2 regions of the Streptomyces sp. NPDC051064 genome follow, and region 2 is predicted to be linked to the other one. Evidence: predicted binding sites of a transcription regulator. Region 2 holds the regulator's gene; the other holds the start of a gene.
What was found. The regulator HspR, encoded in region 2, represses chaperone genes until heat shock. The targets are predictions, from matches to a motif close to TTGAGNNNNNNNNNCTCAA.
Positions count from the first base shown of each region.

Region 1: the regulator HspR is predicted to act here: its motif matches at 6,531-6,549, upstream of lon (endopeptidase La).

Region 1 covers NZ_JBITFK010000002.1:833,622-844,775, reverse strand. The annotation lists gene ACIBCU_RS10795 (nitrate- and nitrite sensing domain-containing protein) at 1-278, opposite strand, end outside; gene ACIBCU_RS10790 (protein phosphatase 2C domain-containing protein) at 650-1,435, shown strand; gene ACIBCU_RS10785 (MarR family winged helix-turn-helix transcriptional regulator) at 1,469-1,915, opposite strand; gene ACIBCU_RS10780 (lysozyme) at 2,203-3,048, shown strand; gene ACIBCU_RS10775 (polysaccharide deacetylase family protein) at 3,231-3,983, shown strand; gene lon (endopeptidase La) at 4,079-6,508, opposite strand; gene ACIBCU_RS10765 (nucleotidyltransferase domain-containing protein) at 6,638-7,465, shown strand; gene ACIBCU_RS10760 (spermidine synthase) at 7,561-8,244, shown strand; gene ACIBCU_RS10755 (response regulator transcription factor) at 8,477-9,214, shown strand; gene ACIBCU_RS10750 (ATP-binding protein) at 9,211-10,287, shown strand; gene ACIBCU_RS10745 (multifunctional oxoglutarate decarboxylase/oxoglutarate dehydrogenase thiamine pyrophosphate-binding subunit/dihydrolipoyllysine-residue succinyltransferase subunit) at 10,547-11,154, shown strand, end outside.
Region 2 covers NZ_JBITFK010000004.1:208,559-219,712, forward strand. The annotation lists gene ACIBCU_RS15870 (TIGR03618 family F420-dependent PPOX class oxidoreductase) at 1-256, shown strand, start outside; gene ACIBCU_RS15875 ((2Fe-2S)-binding protein) at 417-737, opposite strand; gene ACIBCU_RS15880 (hypothetical protein) at 734-1,021, opposite strand; gene ACIBCU_RS15885 (helix-turn-helix transcriptional regulator) at 1,150-2,133, shown strand; gene ACIBCU_RS15890 (helix-turn-helix transcriptional regulator) at 2,321-3,343, shown strand; gene ACIBCU_RS15895 (heat shock protein transcriptional repressor HspR) at 3,373-3,819, opposite strand; gene dnaJ (molecular chaperone DnaJ) at 3,821-5,005, opposite strand; gene grpE (nucleotide exchange factor GrpE) at 5,099-5,749, opposite strand; gene dnaK (molecular chaperone DnaK) at 5,746-7,602, opposite strand; gene ACIBCU_RS15915 (sugar transferase) at 7,897-8,640, shown strand; gene ACIBCU_RS15920 (heterodisulfide reductase-related iron-sulfur binding cluster) at 8,733-11,000, shown strand.

The DNA.
Region 1 (11,154 bases), on a different contig from region 2:
GTGACCTCGTCGCGTTCGTCCGCCAGGGAGTGCGCGAGGGTGATCGCCTGCTGGTTCAGCTCGGCGAGTGTGACCAGCCGCTGGGACTCGTTGAGATCGGAGGATGCGCCGAGGGCCGCAGGGGCGCCCGCCGCGATGACGGTGATCCCTACGACGGCGACGCCGGCGACGAGCCGGCTGCGTACCCGCACGGTCCGCCTGGAGGCACCCGCTGCCGGAGGCATCGCCCCGGACTCCTCGCGCGCGTTGTCCTTGCTCCGAGGCCGCTTCTTCTGCACCGGTGCTCGCAATCTTGACTCGTCCGCCCTTGAAGCAGAGGTGACGCACGGTCACGTGAATGGGCGCCCCGCCCTGGTGTGCGCCGTACGGCATCCGACCATTCCAGCGCTTTTGGGAGGGGGCCGTGCATCAACCGCTCCGCCACTCGAACGAGTGAACATCACTCCGGAGTTGGCGAACAAGTCTCCCCACAGGCACCGCAGGCCATGCATGGGCCGCCGGGTGGAACTTCGGGCCAGGCTTTGGCAGTATGCCCGCCCGCATATGCGCGGAGCCGCTGGATTCCGTGAATGAGTGCCATCTGACCTGCTGGTACGGTCCAACCGCGGGGCTGCGGAGGGTCCGTGAAGACATCGTGCAGACTGACGGGATGCGCATCGAACTCGCCACCGAGCCCGGCAGCCCCGAACGCCCCAACGAGGACTGGGCATCGGCCGCCGTGCCCGCGGCAGGCCAGGGCGGCACCCTCGTTCTGCTCGACGGCGTGACGCCTCCCTCGGGCAGCGACGGCTGCGTGCACTCGGTTCCGTGGTTCACCGCGCGGCTCGGAGGGGCCCTGGCCGAACTGTCCGCTTCGCGGCGGGATCTGACGCTGTCCGAGGTCCTCTCGATGTCCATCCGGCGCACCGCCGACACGCACCGTTCCCTCTGTGACCTTTCTCACCCGCGCACACCTCAGGCAACGGTGGTCCTGGCACGTTGGGACGACGAGCGGGTCGAGCACCTGGTGCTCTCCGACTCGGCGCTGCTCGTGGAGGCGCCCGACGGCACGGTCCGGCCGCTGCTCGACGACAGGATCGACCGGCTGCCGCCTGGTTCGCTCGCCTCGGAGGAGATCGCGGACGCGCGCGTGCGGAACAAGGAGGGCGGTTTCTTCACGGCTGCCGCGGACCCCTCGGTGTCGTCACGCGCGGTGACGGGTGAGACCCCGCGGACCCAGGTCCGGGCACTGGCGGCACTGACCGACGGGGCGAGCCGCTGGACGGAGAAGTTCCGGGAGGGCGACTGGACGGCCACCCTGGGGGTGCTCCGCAAGGCGGGGCCGCAGGGGCTGATCGACCGGGTCAGGGAGCTGGAGCGGGCCGACACCGACCGGGTGCGTCTGCGCCGCGGCAAGACGCATGACGACGCGACAGCGGTTCTCGTGGAGCTGTGACGGCCGCTACCGGGCACTCCGCGGCCCGGCCGCTCAGTCCTCGGCGCGCTCGTTGAAGTGGTGCAGCAGCCGTGCCAGCTCCGCGACCTCGGCCCGGTCCCAGTCGGCGAGCTTGAGGGCGTAACGGCCCCGGCGCGCGTCACGGACGCTGCGGAAGCGCGCGAGGCCCTCCTCGGTGAGGTGGACGAGCGAGGCACGGCCGTCCGCCGGGTCGGTCTCCCGCGCGACCAGGCCGAGCCCCTCCAGGGCGCGCAGCTGACGGCTCACGGTCGCCTTGCCCAGGCCGAAGTAGGCGGCGAGATCGGTGGCACGCTGCCGCCCGGCGGACTCCAGGCGTACGAGAAGTCCGTAGGCCGCGGCTTCCAGATCCGGATGGACCTCGCGGGCCATCTCCCCCGAATTGGCCCGCGCCCGGCGCAGAAAGACAGCCAACTCCCGCTCCAGAGCGAGGAATTCATGGTCCACACCACTCCCGGCCATCGCACCGGGTTCACCGTCGCTTCCACTCCCGTGCACGTCAGCACCCCTCATACGCTTTCCCGCCGATGAAAGTTTCTTTCACCTCCGGCCATCGCCGCAGTTGGGCCAGTATTTCGCAGGCGTAGACCTCCGGCAGCGGCCAGGCCCCCTTCCGGAGGGCGGGTCTACGTGCGTAGCTTCATGGGTGCCATGCGTGGCATGTCCACACCATGGTGCACGCACCGCAGGAGCGTCCCGCACCCGCCCCTGGACCATGAGCTCCCCCACCGAGCCCTCGGAGGCACGCAATGCCCGTGCTCAGATCCGGATCCGCAGCTTCAGCCCGCCGCCCCCGCCTCTTCGCGGCGGGCACACTCCTCGCCGCCCTCGCCCTCCTGGTCACGCTGCCCGGCACGGCGTCCGCGGCCGACACCGCGACCGTCCCCGAACGGGGTACGGCCAGGATGGGCCAGGGCGTCATAGCCCACGACGGCCAGGGTGGCGGCGCCCCCACGGGGACGAACGCCGTCCAGACCGAAGGTGTGGACGTCAGCAGCCACCAGGGCAACGTCGCCTGGTCGACCCTGTGGAACAGCGGCGTGAAGTGGGCCTACGTCAAGGCCACCGAGGGGACGTACTACAAGAACACGTACTTCACGCAGCAGTACACCGGCTCCTACAACGTCGGCATGATCCGGGGCACTTACCACTTCGCCACTCCGGACACGACCAGCGGCGCGGCCCAGGCGAACTACTTCGTGGACAACGGCGGCGGCTGGTCCAAGGACGGCAGGACCCTGCCCGGCGTGCTGGACATCGAGTGGAATCCGTACGGCGCGCAGTGCTACGGCAAGACCCAGGCCGGCATGGTCGCCTGGATCCGCGACTTCGTGAACACCTACAAGGCGCGGACCGGACGGGACGCGGTGATCTACACCGCCACCAGCTGGTGGAAGGACTGCACGGGCAACAACGCGGGCTTCGGCGCCACCAACCCGCTCTGGGTGGCCCGCTACAACACCACGGTGGGCGAACTTCCGGCCGGGTGGAGCTACTACACGATGTGGCAGTACACGTCGTCGGGCCCGACGGTCGGCGACCACAACCACTTCAACGGCGCGCTCGACCGCGTGGTGGCGCTCGCGAACGGCTGACCCGGCACGGCGCAGGACCCGGGCCCCGGTGACGAAGCTCCAGGTCACCGGGGCTCAGTGCTGTCCCGCACCCCACTATCCACTATGCGTATACACACTATGTATAGTCCTGGCGTGCCGCACCACCGGCGTGCGGCCGAGCCATGGGGAAGTGACGCGCTGTGTCTGTTGTGCCCGGAAAGATGACTCCGTGGGGTACGGGGTTGGCTGCCGCTCTTGTGACGGTGCTCACGCTGACGCTCAGCGGCTGCTCGATGGAGACGACGGCTCCCGGGTCGGCGCGCGCCGACGCCGCCTCCGACGCCAAGGGCTCCTTCGGGCAGGCGGACTGCCGCAAGGCCAAGTGCATCGCCCTGACGTTCGACGCCGGGCCCGGGGAGGACACCCCGCGTCTCCTGGACATCCTCAAGGAGAAGAAGGTGCCGGCCACGTTCTTCCTGCTGGGCAAGAACCACGTGCTCGAACACCCCGACACCGTGCGGCGCATCGAGGCCGAGGGCCACGAGGTCGCCAACCACACCTGGTCGCACGAGATCCTGACCGACAAGAAGCCCGACGAGATACGCGCCGAACTGGAGAAGACCCAGGACGCGATAGCGGAGATCACGGGCAGGAAGCCGCGGCTGATGCGCCCGCCGCAGGGCCGCACCGACGACACGGTCTCCGAGATCAGCAAGGAGCTGGGGCTCTCCCAGATCCTCTGGAGCACGACGGCCAAGGACTACTCGACGACCGACTCCGCGCTGATCAGGAAGCGGACCCTCGACCAGGCGGGCAGGGACGGGATCATCCTGCTGCACGACATCTACAAGGGCACGGTGCCCGCGGTGCCGGGCATCATCGACGCACTGCACAAGGAGGGCTACACCTTTGTGACGGTCCCCCAGCTGATGGCCCCCGCGGAGCCCGTGCCCGGCACGGTCTATCGCCCCTGAACCTCCGGGCACGCGGAACGGCCCGCCTTCCGGGGGGAAGGCGGGCCGTCCGTACCGGCCGTCGGCGTGATGCCACGCCCGTCACAGCATGACGCCTACGCGGCAGCCGGGATCCTCTCCCGCACCCTGGCCGAGGCCGGGGCGAGCGCGATCTCCAGCACCTGGCGGACGTCGGTGACCGGGTGGACGTCCAGCTTCTCCAGCACCTCGGCCGGGACGTCGTCCAGGTCGGCCTCGTTGCGCTGGGGGATCACCACGGTGGTGATGCCCGCGCGGTGTGCCGCCAGCAGCTTCTGTTTGAGGCCGCCGATCGGCAGCACCCGGCCGGTCAGGGACACCTCACCGGTCATCGCCACATCCGTACGGACGAGCCGTCCGGAGAGCAGCGAGGCCAGCGCCGTCGTCAGGGTGATACCGGCGCTCGGGCCGTCCTTGGGGACCGCGCCCGCCGGGAAGTGGATGTGCACACCCCGGTCCTTGAGGTCGGCGACCGGCAGCTCCAGCTCCGCGCCGTGCGACCGCAGGAAGCTGAGGGCGATCTGCGCGGACTCCTTCATCACGTCGCCGAGCTGACCGGTCAGGGTCAGTCCGGACGCCCCGGTCTCCGGGTCGGCCAGCGACGCCTCGACGAACAGCACATCGCCGCCCGCTCCGGTCACTGCGAGCCCGGTGGCCACACCCGGCACCGCCGTGCGGCGCTCGGCGGGGTCCTGGGCGGACTCGGGTACGTGGTGCGGCCGGCCGATCAGACCTCGCAGGTCCTCCTCGGCCACCGTGAACGGGAGCTCCCGCTCGCCCAGTTCGTGCTGGGCCGCGACCTTGCGCAGCAGCCGCGCGACGGCCCGCTCCAGATTGCGCACCCCGGCCTCCCGGGTGTACTCGCCGGCCAGCTTGCGCAGCGCGGACTCGTCGAGCCCGACCTCGTCCTTCTCCAGGCCGGCCCGCTCCAGCTGGCGCGGGAGCAGGTGGTCCCGTGCGATGACGACCTTCTCGTCCTCGGTGTACCCGTCCAGCGTGACCAGCTCCATGCGGTCGAGCAGGGCCTCCGGAATGGCGTCGAGGACGTTGGCCGTGGCCAGGAACACGACGTCGCTGAGGTCGAGTTCGACCTCCAGGTAGTGGTCGCGGAAGGTGTGGTTCTGCGCCGGGTCGAGCACTTCGAGCAGGGCGGCCGCCGGGTCGCCCCGGAAGTCCGAACCGACCTTGTCGATCTCGTCGAGCAGGACGACCGGGTTCATCGAGCCGGCCTCCTTGATCGCCCGCACGATGCGGCCGGGAAGCGCGCCGACGTACGTACGCCGGTGGCCCCGGATCTCGGCCTCGTCGCGGACACCGCCGAGCGCGACCCGGACGAACTTGCGGCCCATGGCGTGCGCGACGCTCTCGCCGAGCGACGTCTTTCCGACGCCGGGCGGGCCGACCAGAGCCAGCACGGCACCGCCGCGCCGGCCGCCGACCACACCCAGTCCGCGTCCGGCACGCCGCTTGCGTACCGCGAGGTACTCGGTGATGCGTTCCTTCACGTCCTGGAGTCCTGCGTGCTCGGCGTCCAGGATCTCCTGGGCACCCTTGATGTCGTAGGCGTCCTCGGTCCGCTCGGTCCAGGGGAGTTCGAGGACGGTGTCCAGCCAGGTCCGGATCCAGGAGCCCTCGGGGCTCTGGTCGGAGGCGCGCTCCAGCTTCTCGACCTCCTTGAGCGCGGCCTCGCGGACGTGCTCGGGCAGGTCGGCGGTCTCGACACGGGCCCGGTAGTCGTCGGACTCGTCCTCCGGGTCGCCGTTGAGCTCGGAGAGCTCCTTGCGTACGGCGTCGAGCTGGCGCCGCAGCAGGAATTCGCGCTGCTGCTTGTCGACGCCCTCCTGGACGTCCTTCGCGATGGACTCCGCGACATCCTGCTCGGCGAGGTGCTCGCCGAGCCACTGGATGGCCAGCTTCAGACGGGCGACCGCGTCCACGGTCTCCAGCAGCTGGACCTTCTGAGCGGTGGTCAGGAAGGGCGAGTACCCGGAGTTGTCGGCGAGCGCGGAGATGTCCTCGATCTGCTGGACCCGGTCGACGACCTGCCAGGCGCCACGCTTCTTCAGCCAGCTGGTGGCGAGCGCCTTGTACTCCTTGGCGAGCTCGGCGGCGGAACCGGGCAAGGGGTCGGGCACGGATACCTCGATCCTGGCGCCCTCCACCCACAGCGCGCTCCCGGGGCCACTGGTCCCGGCTCCGATCCGCACACGGTCACGCGCCCTGATGAGGGCGCCCGGGTCACCGTCCGAGAGCCGGCCGACCTGCTCGACCGTGCCCAGGACGCCGGTCCCGGTGTAATTCCCGTCGATGCGCGGCACGAGCAGCACCTCGGGCTTGCCGCCTCCGGGCCGCGCGACCGCCTGCGCGGCCTCCACCGCGGCGCGCACCTCCGCGTCCGACAGGTCGAGCGGCACCACCATTCCGGGCAGCACGACCTCGTCGTCGAGAGGCAGCACGGGCAGGTCGATCGGCGTGAACGCCTTCGACGCATTCGACTCAGCAGTCATGATCTCCCCTTCGGCAGGCAAGTTGAGCTATGTGGGCTCAATGCTTGTGAGCCTGCGAATGTTCCCGGGGCACTGTTCGCTCTCAGCGATCACCGTCACCCCTCGTCCCTCACCTGCGAGGATCCGGGCATGCACGGAGAGGACAAGGGGCTCGCGACGGACGGGACGATCCGTCGCGAGGGGTCCGTCGACCTCGTGGCCGCACCGTTCGCCCCGGTGGTCGAGGCGGTCCGCGTACGCGTCCCCGACGCCTTCGGCCCCTCCCGGCTGCACAGCGCCTACCTCTACGGCAGCATCCCGAGGGGCACGGCCATTCCCGGGGTGTCCGACCTGGATCTCCAGGTGGTCCTGCACGACGAGCCCACCGACGCGGACCGGGCGGCGGCCGAGGAGACCGCCGCCGCCCTGGACGCCGACTTCGCCGTGATCGAGGGGGGCGGCCTGCTCCTCTCGCCCGTCCGCTCCGTGCTCAGCGAAGCGGAGCGCCATGACGTCGGCTTCTTCGTCGCCTGCCTCTGCACTCCGCTGCTGGGCGAGGATCTGGCCTCGTTCCTGCCGCGCTACCGGCCGACCTCGCTGCTCGCCCGTGAGACCAACGGCGACCTGGCGCTCGTGCTCCCCCGGTGGCGCGCCCGGGCCGCCGAAGCCGCCACCGACGAGGCGCGCCTCAGGCTGAGCCGGCGCGTCGCCCGGCATCTCGTCCGGTCCGCGTTCACGCTGGTCATGCCGGTCTGGGGCGGCTGGACGAGCGACCTGCGGCGGTCCGCCGGGCTGTTCGCGCGCTTCCGCCCGGACGCCCCGGAACGCGCCGCGCAGGTCCACGCGGCCGCCGTCACGGCACGCACCCCCTCGCCCGATCCGGCCGTACTGGCGATGCTCATCGAGGATCTGGGCCCCTGGCTGGCCACCGAGTACACCGCGGCCCACGGGACGAAAGCACCGGGGCCACGGGGGTGAGGCCGGGCGAATCCGCTGGTCCAGGGGGCCCGCGACGAGGAAAGATGGACGCCCGGAGAACCAACCGCCGCCGACCGGAGACCGGAGACCGCACCATGCACGCCCCAGACACCCACCGCCCCGTCGTCCTCGACCGGCGCGAAGGGCCGTTCGGCGAGGTCGTCCTGCGCGAGCACGGCGACAACTTCGAGATCATCGCCAACGGATGCTTCCTGATGGACACCTCCGACGGGCGTTCCGAGCGGCTGCTGATCGACGCGGCGCTCGCCGCACTGCCCGCCGCCCGGCCGGGCCCCTCGGTGCTGATCGGCGGACTCGGGGTCGGCTTCTCGCTGGTGCGGGCCTCCGCCGAGCCGCGCTGGGGCCGGATCGCGGTCGTCGAGCGGGAGCAGGCCATCGTGGACTGGCACCTCGACGGACCGCTCGGCCTGATCTCCGGGGCGGCGCTCTCCGATCCGCGCACCGAGATCCTCCGCACGGACCTCTTGGCCCATCTCCGTACGACCACGGAGCGTTACGACGCACTGTGCCTGGACATCGACAACGGCCCCGACTGGACCGTCACCCAGGACAACGGAAACCTCTATTCACCCGCCGGTCTCGCGGCCTGCCGCGCACGTCTGACGCCCGGTGGAGTCCTCGCCGTCTGGTCCGCGCAGCCCTCCGCCGAGTTCGGCGAAGCGCTGCGGAATGCCGGATTCCGCGCGGTAAGGACCGAAGAAGTAGCCGTTGCCCGAGGTGTGCCGGACGTGGTCCATCTCGCACTCAGGGACGGCTGAACCCCCACCCGGTATTCACAACCCCGCCGCCCCATGGATAGGGCGGCACAAGTCGGCCGGTCTGCCTCCTTCCCGTGGGTAACACCTTCACGACGGACAACACCCTGCGTAGCCGAGAGGCGCCCTGTGCCTTTACGCTGCTGACCGGCACAAGGGATCACCGACGAAATCCACAAGCGATAACCGTGCCTCCGGGGGAATGGCCTCCGCGAGAACGGGCAGGGGCGGGGCGATGGAACAGACACACACCACCCACAACGGCGTCGCGGCCACCCCCGGGGCTCAGCGCCGGGTGCTGGTGGTAGAGGACGACGCAACAATCGTCGACGCCATTTCCGCCCGGCTGCGGGCCGAGGGCTTCCTGGTGCAGACCGCACTGGACGGGCCCGCGGCCGTGGACGCGGCCGAGGCGTGGCAGCCCGACCTGATGGTGCTCGACATCATGCTTCCCGGCTTCGACGGCCTGGAGGTCTGCCGTCGTGTGCAGGCTCAGCGCCCCGTGCCGGTGCTGATGCTCACCGCACGCGACGACGAGACCGACATGCTGGTCGGGCTCGGGGTCGGCGCCGACGACTACATGACCAAGCCGTTCTCGATGCGGGAGCTGGCGGCGCGGGTCCACGTCCTGCTGCGCCGGGTCGAGCGGGCCGCGCTGGCCGCGGTGACGCCTCGCAGCGGCATCCTGCGCCTCGGCGAGCTGGAGATCGACCACGCGCAGCGCCGCGTCAGGGTGCGCGCCGACGACGTCCACCTCACCCCGACCGAGTTCGACCTGCTGGTCTGCCTGGCCAACACACCGCGCGCGGTGCTGTCCCGGGAGCAGCTGCTGGCCGAGGTCTGGGACTGGGCGGACGCCTCCGGGACCCGTACGGTCGACAGTCACATCAAGGCTCTGCGCCGGAAGATCGGCGCCGAGCGGATCCGTACCGTGCACGGCGTCGGCTACGCCCTGGAGACACCAGCGCCATGACGCCGCCCGGCTCGGGACTGCGGCCCTTCTCGATCAAGGCCAAGCTGGGCACGCTCGTCGTGGTCTCCGTGTTCATCACGACCGGACTGCTGATCGTCGCCCTGCGGACCAGAACCGAATTCCGGTTCATCACGGTCTTCTCGGTGATCGCGACCCTGCTGATCACCCAGTTCGTGGCGCACGGCCTGACCGCGCCACTGGACGAGATGCGCGCCGTCGCCCGGTCGATCTCGCACGGCGACTACACGAGACGGGTGAGCGGCGCCGGACGGCGTGACGAGCTCGGCGACCTGGCGCAGACGATCAACCGCATGACGGACGATCTGGAGGCGGAGGACCGGCACCGCAAGGAGCTGGTGGCGAACGTCTCCCATGAGCTGCGCACACCGATCGCGGCGCTCAGAGCCGTCCTGGAGAACGTGGTGGACGGGGTGTCCGCCGCCGATCCCGAGACGATGCGTACGGCGCTGAAACAGACCGAACGCCTGGGCAGACTGGTGGAGACCCTGCTGGACCTCTCCCGGCTGGACAACGGCGTGGTGGCGATCAAGGCGCGCCGCTTCGAGGTCTGGCCGTATCTGTCGGGCGTGCTGAAGGAAGCCAATCTCGCCGCCTCGCAGCGTCGGCTCTCCTCCGGCTCGGGCAACCACTCCCGTACGGACGTCCATCTGCACCTCGACGTGTCGCCGCCCGAGCTGACGGCGTACGCCGACGCGGAACGCCTGCACCAGGTGGTCGCCAACCTCATCGACAACGCCGTCAAGCACAGCCCGCCGCACGGGCGGGTCACGGTGCTGGCGCGGCGCGGGGAGTACCCCGAGTCGCTGGAGCTGGAGGTCGTCGACGAAGGCCCCGGCATCCCGGAGGCGGAGCGCCACCGGGTCTTCGAGCGCTTCAACCGCGGCCAGGCACCCTCCCCGCACGGGCCGGGCTCCGACGGCGGTACGGGGCTCGGGCTCGCGATCGCCCGCTGGGCGGTGGATCTGCACGGCGGGCGCATCGGCGTGGCCGAATCCGCCCGTGGCTGCCGAATCCAGGTCACCCTTCCGGGGAACGCTCAGACGCACGGTTGACCCCGCGTTCGAAGCGGAGGGCCCCGTTCTCCCTACCGTCCGGGAAAGAGATACGGTCCAGGGGGCCTGAGCTCAGGCCTCGCGTGCCCGAAGGGCAGCGGAACCCTGCTTGTTTCCCGCCATTTCGTGCGCCGAAACCCGCCTTCCGATGTGATGTGCACGACGAAGACCGGCCCGGCCTGCACGTAACGGCTCGGGAGGCGTAGCCTTGATTTCCGCTGTCCATCACCTTGTGAAGCGGAAGAGGGCGGTTGCCGCCGTGTCGTCTCAGTCCCCCAGTAACTCGAGCATCTCGACCGATCAAGAAGCAGGCTCCGGGTCCAACCCGGCAGCCGCTTTCGGCCCCAATGAGTGGCTCGTCGACGAGATCTACCAGCAGTACCTCCAGGACCCGAATTCGGTCGACCGCGCCTGGTGGGACTTCTTCGCCGACTACAAGCCGGGTACGACCGGCACGGCGGACAAGCCTGTCCCCGCACCTGCGGGAGCGGTGACCCCGGCCCCGGCCGCGAACACCGTGAACAACACCGCTCCGGCACAGGCCGCGACGCCAGCTCCGGCCGCGCCCCCCGCGGCGCCGGCGAAGCCCGCGGCCGCCGCTCCGTCGGCCCCGGCGAAGGCACCGGCCGCTCCCGCCGCTCCCGCGAATGCAGCGCCCGCGAAGGCGGCTCCGGCACCCGCGAAGACGGATGCCCCGGCCGAGGCCCCCGCCGGCCCGGAGTACGTGACGCTGCGCGGCCCGTCGGCCGCCGTCGCGAAGAACATGAACGCCTCCCTGGAGCTGCCGACGGCCACGTCGGTCCGCGCCGTGCCGGTGAAGCTGCTCTTCGACAACCGCATCGTCATCAACAACCACCTGAAGCGCGC
Region 2 (11,154 bases):
CGTCATCACCGGCGGGAACACCAGAAAGGCCGCCCACGTCCGGGCGGCGGGCCCTGGGGGCGCGCGGGTCGCGGTCTGCCAGATGGAGGGGCGCCGCTGGGCGACCCTGGAGGGCCGGGCGGTGGTCCGGACGGAGCCCGAGGAGGTCCAGGACGCGGTACGCCGCTACGCGGAACGCTACGAGCGCACCCCGCGGCACAACCCGGAGCGGGTCGTCATCGAGATCGCCGTCGACAGGGCGCTCGGAAACGCCTGAGGGCTGTCCCGTAATCCGTGCGCCCGCCAGGGATGACGGGACAGCTCTTAGAAATGCCGAATTGATTCCGGGCAGCACAACGGCGCCATCGTGTTCAGGTCACGATGGCGCCGCTGTGTGGGGGAAGTGCCGGAACGATATGGAACGACGGGGGAATCGTTCAGGCACTGCGGGGGGTGGCGGAAATGGCTTCTTGCTCGAACAGTTCATGGTCGCGCTGATCGAGATTTACGAAAATCATGCCGTACCTCACGGCACAGCGAACCGGTTGCGGCGCTCCGCGTGGCCGGCGAAGACAGCGATAGGCGCGGATATCGTCATCCGTTTCCATCACGACGACAATCGGCTCTCCGAACAGGGTGACCATCAACGAATCGCCCTGGCGGGTAAGTGCCGTGAGCAGATCGATGAAATGCCACCCTGAGCGATATGCCGTGGCCATCTCCCGCCGGAAGGTGCGGTCGTCCGGTGGAGTGGTCATGCCGCGGTGCCGGTCGGAGCGGTCCAGCCGATGTCGGCCGGGGCGGTCCAGCCGATGTCCCCCTGCCCACGTGCGGGTGCTACCCAGCCGATGTCCCCCTGGCCGCTCGCGGGAGCGACCCACCCGATGTCCTCCGGTGCGGCTGCCTGCACGTTCCAGCCGATGTCGCTCGGCGCAGCAGCCGCCTCGCCGCTCCAGCCGATGTCGCCTGCGCTCGACAGCCCCAAACCCATGGCCGCGACGAACGAGGCGGCAAGCGCCGAGCGAAGCATTCGCTTGTACATAGTCGGCTTCGTCCTCACTTGTGGATTCTTCTCCCCCGCACTGAAGACGATGTCTCACCTGGGCACTCGAACACCACTGCGTCGATGCATCATGTTCCTGCAAGTTCAGGAACCTGGGGGGTGGAGATATGGCCGCAAGTACCACAAAACCGACACATCCTCACGGGATTGCCGAACTATGTGACGACGGAGCACGCCTTTACGCCATAGCGCTGCGCACCGGACGCATCGCCCGCGCCGAAGTGGAGCCGGCGCCCTGCCTGATCGAGTTCGCACTGCTGCACCCCGATCCCGACGCCGCCGACTGGCTCCGGCCCGTCGCACCGTCGGCGGCCCTGGCGCAGCACCTGCATCCCATAGAACGCGAAATCCAGGAACGCCGCAGGCATTCGCTGGCGCTGGCCGAGTGCTTCGAGCCCTTCATGGACATCAGCGCACAGGGCCCGTCCGCCAACCACGCCATCACCGTGCTGGAGGGCGTCAACCGGATCAACGCGTCCCTCGATCTCGCGACCGCGGAGTGCCGTTCCGAAGTCCTCACCGTCCAGCCGGGGGGAGGGAGGCCCGAGGACATCCTCAGCAGGTCGCTGGAGCGCGGTCTGTCCGTCGTGGACCGCGGCATCAGGATCCGCACCCTGTACCAGCACACCGCGCGCCACAGCCAGAGCACGCTGGCCTACGCCGAACGCATGGCCGGCGACCACGTGGAGATCCGCACCCTCGAAGAGCTCATCGAACGTCTGATCGTCTTCGACCGCACCGTCGCCTTCATTCCCGCCCAGGACGACCGCATGGTCGCCCTGGAGCTACGGCACCCCGGCCTGGTCGAGTACCTGGCCAAGGTCTTCGAGCAGCTCTGGACCAGGGCCGCACCGCTTCTGGAGGAGATCAAGTACGAGCCGACCCCCGAGGGGATCAGCGGGGTCCAGCGCTCCATCGCGCAACTCCTTGTCGAAGGCCACGTGGACGACTCCATCGCCCGCCGTCTCGGCATGAACGTCCGCACCTGCCGTGCCCACGTCGCCAAGCTGTCGGCCACCCTGGGAAGCACCAGCCGCGCCCAACTCGGCTACCTGATCGCACGTTCGGGAATCCTGGACCAGGACTCCTGAGCCTGCGAGGCCCACGCCACCCCCGCCCCGGAACCCGGAGGACCTGTCCGCGCCCGAGGAGAGAGCACAGCCACGCCCGTGTCGAGCCGGGCGAGTTCCCCCCTGGCCCGGCCTGCCCACACTCCCCCGCCGGCGCCGCTTCCGCCACCGTCATCTTTCTGCACTGCACGAAGTGAGGGGTCATCAAATGGAGTCTGCTGAGACAAACCCGGCACATTCGCACGGCCCCAGAGAGCTGTGCGCCCCGGCGATCCAGCTGTACGAGGAGGCGCTCCGCGCGGGCGGCGTCTCCCGCGCAGCCCTGGCACCGGCGCCGTGCCTGATCGACATGGCCCTCGTACACCCCGACACGGGCGACGACGCCTGGCTGCGCCCCGTCCCGCCGTCCGCCGCGCTGGCCCACCTGCTGCAGCCCATCGCCCGCGAGATCGACGAGCGGATACAGCTGAGCACCGCGCTGAGCCGGGCGCTCACCCCGCTGGCCTCCGTCGCGGACGAGGACCCCAATCTGGCGATCACCGTGCTCGAGGGGAGACCGCTGATCGTGTCCGCTCTCCAGGAAGCCTCCCTCCGTGCGCGAGAAGAGGTACTCACGGCGCAGCCCGGGGGCAATCGGCTGGAGCACAACATGCGGCAGGGCCTGGACAACGCCCGTGCGGCCATCGCGGGAGGAGCCCGCCTGCGGCACATCTACCAGCATCCGGCGCGCTACAACTCACGGGTCAAGGAGTACGTGGCACAGGTACCGCCCGACTGCCTCCAGATCCGTACCGTGGAGCAGAGCGTCGAACGGCTCATCATCTTCGACCGCAGCATCGCCTACATACCGGCCGGCCCCGAGCACGACGTGGCGCTGGAGATCCGGCACCCCGCCCTCGTCCGCTACCTCGTCCAGGTCTACGAGGTCCTCTGGGCCCAGGCCGTCCCGCTCACCCGGCAGCTCCCCACGACCACCCCTGGGATCCAGGTCACGGCCGTGCAGCAGAGCATCGCCCGGCTCCTCAGCGAGGGCCACGTCGACGACGCGGTGGCCCGCAAGCTGGGCATCAGCGTCCGCACCTGCCGCTCCCACATCGCCAGGCTGATGCAGACCCTGGGCGCCACCAGCCGGACCCATCTCGGGGTCCTCATCGTGCGGTCCGGCATCGTGCGGTCCGGTGCCGTGGACGACGCCACGGCCACGCGGGAAGGGCCCGCCTCCGAGTCGTGAGACTCAGGGGCGGGCCCTTCCCGGCCGGATCAGTTCTTCGGCCTCTTCGGCCGCCAGACCACCAGGGCGCTCGTCTGCTGCACATCCTGGTACGGCACCAGATCACGCCGGTAGGAGGCGTGTACCTGGGCCTCACGCTGCTGCATGGCGACCGCCGCGCCGTCCACCGCCGCCGAGAGCTCGGCGACGCGCTGCTGGAGCGCGGCGACCTGGTTCTCCAGCTCGATGATGCGCTTGATGCCCGCGAGGTTGATGCCCTCGTCCTGTGACAGCTGCTGAACCGTACGCAGCAGTTCGATGTCACGGGCCGAGTAGCGCCGGCCGCGCCCGGCCGTGCGGTCGGGCGAGACCAGGCCGAGGCGGTCGTACTGGCGCAGTGTCTGCGGGTGCAGGCCCGAGAGCTGGGCCGCGATCGAGATCACGTAGACCGGTGATTCGTCGGTCAGCTGGTACGGATTGCGTCGACGGCCGTCCATCTCAAGCTCCCTTCGCAGCCTGGAACAGCTCCGCCCGCGGGTCCTCCCCCGCGGTCGACTTCCGGTAGGCCTCCAGCGCGTCCTGAGCGTCCGCGCCGAGGTCCGTGGGCACGGACACCTCGACGGTGACCAGGAGGTCGCCCCGGGTGCCGTCCTTGCGGACCGCGCCCTTGCCCCGGGCCCGCATCGTACGTCCGTTGGGCGTTCCGGCCGGAAGCTTCAGGGTGACGGGAGGCCCGCCGAGGGTGGGCACCTTCACCTCGCCGCCGAGCGCCGCCTCCGGGAAGGTGACGGGCACGGTGACCGTGAGGTTGTCGCCCTTGCGGCCGAACACCGGGTGGGCGTCGACGTGGACGACGACGTACAGGTCGCCGGCCGGGCCGCCGCGCTCTCCCGGGCTGCCCTTCCCGCGCAGCCGGATCCGCTGGTTGTCCAGGACGCCGGCGGGAATCCTGACCTGCATGGTGCGGGCGGACTTCGCCCGGCCGCTGCCCTTGCAGACCTCGCAGGGGTCCTGGGCGATGAGGCCGCGGCCCTTGCAGTCCACACAGGGATCGGTGAGCGAGAATCCGCCGCCGGTGCCTCGCGACACCTGCCCGGTGCCGACACAGGTCGGACAGACCCTCGGGGTGCCGTTCTTGTCACCGGTGCCCGAACACGCCTTGCAGGGGGCCTGGCTGGACATCCGCAGCGGGACCGTGGCCCCGTCGACCGCCTCGGTGAAGCTGAGCGTCACCTCGGACTCGATGTCCTGGCCACGGCGCGGCTGGACGCGGGTGCCCGCGCCACCGCGGTTGAACAGTCCGCCGAAGACATCGCCCAGTCCGCCACCGCCGAAACCGCCGGCGCCGGCGCCCTGGCCACCGCCCGGGGCGCCCCCGAAGAGGTCGCCCAGGTCGAAGTTGAAGTTGCCGCCCGCACCGCCGGGACCCGCCCGGAAGCCTCCGTTGCCGAAGAGGGCGCGCGCCTCGTCGTACTCCTTGCGCTTCTTGGGGTCGCCGAGGATGTCGTTCGCCTCGGAGATCTCCTTGAAGCGCTCCTCGGCCTTGGCGTCACCCTTGTTGGCGTCCGGGTGGTACTCGCGGGCGAGCTTCCGGTACGCCTTCTTGACCTCGGCGTCGGTGGCGTCCTTGGGGACGCCGAGAACCTTGTAGTAGTCCTTCTCGACGAAGTCCTTCGTGCTCATCGACGTCCCTCCTTCCGGACGATCGGCCGTGCGGCCGGCCCTGTGGCCGACCGCACGCCCCGTCGGTGTTCACCGCTGTGGTCGGACGGAATGTCAGACCTCTTCGGTGCCACCGCTCTCCTCGTCGTCTGCCTTCTCTTCCTTCGCCGCCGCGGGCGTGGCGCCCGGCTGCGGCTCGGCCACGGCCACCCGCGCGGGGCGGATGGTGCGCTCCCCGATGCGGTACCCAGGCTGCAGGATCGCCACGCAGGTCGTCTCGGTGACGTCCGGCGCGTACGAGTGCATCAGGGCCTCGTGGATCGTCGGGTCGAAGGGCTCGCCCTCCTTGCCGAACTGCTGGAGGCCGATCTTCGCGACGACCGTCTCCACCGACTCGGCCACGGCCTTGAAGCCGCCGACGAGCTCGCCGTGCTCCCGCGCCCGGCCGATGTCGTCGAGCACGGGCAGGAGGTCGGTCAGGAGACCCGCCGCAGCGACCTCCTTGACCGTGACCCGGTCGCGCTCGACCCGACGACGGTAGTTCTGGTACTCGGCCTGGAGCCGCTGGAGGTCGCCCGTGCGCTCGTTGAGCGCCGTACGGACCTGGTCCAGCTGGGCCGTCAGGGCCACTGTCTGCTGTACGTCCCCGGCCGGGGCCGCCGCCTCCTCCTCGGAGGGGGTGGCGGCCTTCGGCTCGGCGTCGTCGGCATCGGCGCCGGAGGGGACGTCAGGCTTCTCGTCGAAGCCCGGAGTCTCCTCGGTCACGCCGCACCGCCCTTCGTGTCCTTCTCGTCGTCCACGATCTCGGCGTCGACGACGTCGTCGTCAGCGGCCTTGGCCTGGTCGTCGCCCGGCGCCTCGGCACCCGGCGTCGCACCCTCGGACTGGGTGTTGGCGTACATCGCCTGGCCCAGCTTCTGGGAGACGGCCGCGACCTTCTCGGTGGCGGTGCGGATCTCGGCGGTGTCCTCGCCCTTGAGCTTCTCCTTCAGCTCGGTGAGCGCGGTCTCCACCTCCGTCTTCACATCGCCGGGGACCTTGTCCTCGTTGTCCTTGAGGAACTTCTCCGTCTGGTAGACGAGCTGCTCGCCCTGGTTGCGCGACTCGGCGGCCTCGCGACGGCGGTGGTCCTCGTCGGCGTACTGCTCGGCCTCTTCGCGCATCCGGTTGACCTCGTCCTTCGGCAGCGAGGAGCCACCGGTGACGGTCATCTTCTGCTCCTTTCCGGTGCCGAGGTCCTTGGCAGCGACGTGCATGATGCCGTTGGCGTCGATGTCGAAAGCGACCTCGATCTGCGGCACACCACGCGGGGCCGGCGGCAGACCGGTGAGCTCGAACATCCCGAGCTTCTTGTTGTACGCCGCGATCTCGCGCTCGCCCTGGTAGACCTGGATCTGCACGGACGGCTGGTTGTCCTCGGCCGTCGTGAAGATCTCGGAACGCTTGGTCGGGATCGTGGTGTTGCGCTCGATGAGCTTCGTCATGATCCCTCCCTTGGTCTCGATGCCGAGGGACAGCGGGGTCACGTCGAGGAGCAGGACGTCCTTGACCTCGCCCTTGAGGACACCGGCCTGGAGCGAGGCGCCGATGGCGACGACCTCGTCCGGGTTCACACCCTTGTTGGCGTCCTGGCCGCCCGTGAGCTCCTTGACGAGCTCGGCGACGGCCGGCATACGGGTCGAGCCACCGACGAGAACGACGTGGTCGATCTCGGAGAGCTGGATGCCCGCGTCCTTGATGACGTTGTGGAACGGGTTCTTGCAGCGGTCCAGGAGGTCCGCGGTCAGCTGCTGGAACTGCGAGCGCGTGAGCTTCTCGTCCAGGTGCAGCGGGCCCTCGGCGGACGCCGTGATGTAGGGCAGGTTGATCGTGGTCTCGGTCGAGGACGAGAGCTCGATCTTCGCCTTCTCCGCGGCCTCGCGGAGACGCTGGAGAGCCATCTTGTCCTTGGACAGGTCCACGCCGTGCCCGTTGGCGAACTGCTTCACCAGGTAGTCGACGACCCGCTGGTCCCAGTCGTCACCGCCGAGGTGGTTGTCACCGTTGGTGGCCTTCACCTCGACGACGCCGTCGCCGATCTCCAGGAGGGACACGTCGAAGGTGCCGCCACCGAGGTCGAAGACGAGGATCGTCTGGTCGTCCTTGTCGAGCCCGTACGCCAGGGCGGCGGCGGTCGGCTCGTTGACGATACGCAGGACGTTCAGGCCCGCGATCTCGCCGGCCTCCTTGGTCGCCTGGCGCTCCGAGTCGTTGAAGTACGCCGGGACGGTGATCACCGCGTCGGTGACCTTCTCGCCCAGGTACGACTCGGCGTCGCGCTTCAGCTTCTGCAGGATGAAGGCGCTCATCTGCTGCGGGTTGAAGTTCTTGCCGTCGAGCTCGATCTTCCAGTCAGTGCCCATGTGGCGCTTGACCGAACGGATCGTCCTGTCGACGTTGGTGACCGCCTGGCGCTTGGCCACCTCGCCGACAAGCACCTCGCCGTTCTTCGCGAAGGCGACGACGGACGGCGTGGTCCTGGCGCCTTCGGCGTTGGTGATGACGGTGGGCTCGCCGCCTTCGAGAACGCTGACGACGGAGTTAGTCGTGCCCAGGTCGATGCCGACCGCACGTGCCATTTCAATTCCTCCAACTGACTACTTGAGTGGATCTGACTCAAGGATGCATGACAGCCACCCCGGAGTCAAAGGACCTGAGCCACTTACACTCAACTTATGTGCTCGGGCCCGCCCTGAGCAGGTATTTTCCGCGTTCGGGTGGTGAAAGAAGCCCGCCGCCGTCGCCTCGATCCGCGACACCGCGATGCGCGGCACGCCACACACACCCCACCCACCATCGCACCGTGGGATCGTTCTGTCACAAAATGCATCGAGACGGTCATACCGTCCCGTCATCGACTCCGGGCAGGTGCCATGCGGAACGCGAAGCAGACTGCGGAACGAAGGAGACGGCACCCTGCCCCGTCTGCGGCCAGGGTGCCCCGGCCCGCCACCGGCCCCTTCCCCGGGATCGCCGTCGCAACCGTGACGGCCCGGCGCGCCACCGGGGCCCTGACGTCCAGGGCCGCCAGGCGGATCACCGGCTCCCTGTCGGCCATGACGGCCAAACGGTCCCTGGACCTGACACTCGGCTCGGCGCTGCTGCTCCTGACGGCTCCCGCACTCGCCCTCACCGCGCTGGCCCTGGCCGTCCGGCCACCCCGCGACGGGGGAGGCGTACTGGAGCGCGAGACCCGGGTGGGCCTGGGCGGCCACCCGTTCGAGCTGCGCTCGCTGCGCACCCGACGGCTCCGGCTCGACCTGCTGTCCCGGCTGCCCCACGTCGTAAGGGGAGAGCTCTCCCTGGTCGGCCCGGCACCCCTCACCCCGGACGAGGCCGCCCTCCTGGGGCCCGCCGCCGGTCACTGGCGGCAGAGCGTCCGGCCCGGCCTGACCGGGCTGGCCCAGGTACGCGCCCGCTCAGGGATGCCCTGGGACGAACCCGCCCTCCTGGACGCGCACTACGCAGAGCATCATGGGACAGGGCTCGACCTGGCGATCCTGGCGCAATCCGTACGCATCCCCCTGCGTGCGGCGCTCCGCGGACTGCGACGTCCGGGGAAGGCCCACCTGAGCGACACAGATCACCGCCTTCCCGGCTACAGCGGGGCGGAATAAGTGGATAGTGTCAGCACAGACTGATTAAGTTACTGCTTAGTAATCGCTTGTACGCGCTGGATCCCACCCTCGCAGGCCCGAGGAGCCCCCAAATGCAACTCGCCGCGATCATCGTGTCGCTGGTGCTGACTGTCGTCGGCGTTGCGCTCATCGCCCGAGCCGTCGCGCAGATCTACCGGTTCGTCCGTCTCGGACAGCCGGTGCCGGCAGGCAGCCGCACCGACAACCCCAAGCAGCGCACGATCACCCTGGTCAAGGAATTCCTCGGCCACACCCGGATGAACCGGTGGGGGATCGTGGGCTTCGCCCACTGGTTCGTCGCGATCGGCTTCCTGACACTGCCGCCGACGCTGCTCCAGGCGTACGGACAGCTCTTCCAGGCCGACTGGGTGCTGCCGATCGTCGGCAGCTGGCTGCCGTTCGAGCTGTACATCGAGTTCATCGGCATCATGACCGTGCTCGGCATCGTGACGCTGATGGCCATCCGACTGCTGAACCTGCCCTCGCGGGCCGGCCGCAAGTCCCGCTTCGCCGGTTCCAAGGCCTGGCAGGCGTACTTCGTCGAGTACGTCATCCTCGTCATCGGCCTGGCGATCCTGACCCTGCGCGGTCTCGAAGGCGCGATCCACCACGTCGAGGGCTACGAGGCCGCGTACTTCGTCTCGTACCCGCTCGTGCTCGCCTTCAAGGGCCTCGCGCTCGGCACCCTCCAGAACCTCATCTACTTCACCGCGATGGTGAAGATCGGCGTCTCCCTGATCTGGATGATCACGGTCTCGCTCAACACCAACATGGGTGTCGCCTGGCACCGCTTCCTCGGCTTCCCGAACATCTGGTTCAAGCGGAACGCCGACGGCGAGGTCGCGCTCGGCGCGCTGCAGCCCATGACCAGCGGCGGCAAGGAGATCGACTGGGAGGACCCGGGCGAGGACGACACCTTCGGTGTCTCCCAGGTCGAGCAGTTCTCCTGGAAGGGCATCCTCGACTTCTCCACGTGCACCGAGTGCGGTCGCTGCCAGTCGCAGTGCCCCGCCTGGAACACCGGCAAGCCGCTCTCCCCGAAGCTCCTGATCATGTCCCTGCGCGACCACGCGCACGCCAAGGCCCCGTATCTGCTGGCCGGCGGCGGCAAGGACATGGAGGGCAACGAGAAGGCCTCCGAGGAGCAGCTCAAGGACGTCCCCGCCGCCGCACTCGCGGAGGCCGAGCGCCCCCTCATCGGCACCGCCGAGGAGAACGGCGTCATCGACCCCGACGTGCTGTGGTCCTGCACCACCTGCGGTGCCTGCGTCGAGCAGTGCCCGGTCGACATCGAGCACATCGACCACATCGTCGACATGCGCCGCTACCAGGTGATGATCGAGTCCGCGTTCCCGTCCGAGGCGGGCACGATGCTCAAGAACCTGGAGAAGAAGGGCAACCCCTGGGGGCTCGCCAAGAAGCAGCGCGTCGAGTGGACCAAGGAGGTCGACTTCGAGGTCCCGATCGTCGGCAAGGACGTCGAGGACCTCAGCGAGATCGACTACCTGTACTGGGTCGGCTGCGCGGGCGCCCTGGAGGACCGGGCCAAGAAGACGACGAAGGCCTTCGCGGAGCTCCTGCACATCGCGGGCGTCAAGTTCGCGATCATGGGCGGCGACGAGAAGTGCACCGGTGACTCCGCCCGCCGCCTGGGCAACGAGCCGCTGTTCCAGCAGCTCGGCCAGGAGAACGTCGCGATGCTGAACATGGCGTTCGGCGAGGACGACGAGGACGACTCCACCAAGAAGGCGAAGTCGGCGAAGAAGATCGTCGCGACCTGCCCGCACTGCTTCAACACCATCGCGAACGAGTACCCGCAGCTCGGCGGCGAGTACGAGGTCATCCACCACACGCAGCTGCTCCAGCACCTGGTGGACGAGGGCAAGCTGATCCCGGTGACGCCGGTCGAGGGTCTGATCACGTACCACGACCCCTGCTACCTGGGCCGCCACAACAAGATCTACACGCCCCCGCGCGAGATCATCGCGAAGGTGCCGGGCCTGCGGAACGAGGAGATGCACCGCCACAAGGAGCGCGGCTTCTGCTGCGGCGCCGGTGGTGCCCGGATGTGGATGGAGGAGCGGATCGGCAAGCGCATCAACAACGAGCGTGTCGACGAAGCCCTCTCCCTCAACCCGGACATCGTCTCCACCGCCTGCCCGTTCTGCCTCGTCATGCTGACCGACTCGGTCAACGGCAAGAAGAACGACGGCAAGGCCAAGGAGTCGATCCAGGTCGTCGACGTCTCCCAGCTGCTCCTCGAATCGGTGAAGACACCCGCCGACCCGGCGGGCGACGCGGAGACTGCCGACCAGCCGGAACCGGAACCCGTCCAGTAGCTGTCTCCCTCCACGGAAGCGGCCGGACCTGCCTCGGGGGCAGGACCGGCCGCTCCGGCGTTCCAGGGGTGCTGCCGGCCCGCCCACGGGTGGCGCGGGCCCCCCGGGGTTCCCCTAGGGGATGTCACAGCTAGGCCGCAATGGGCCCCGTGTT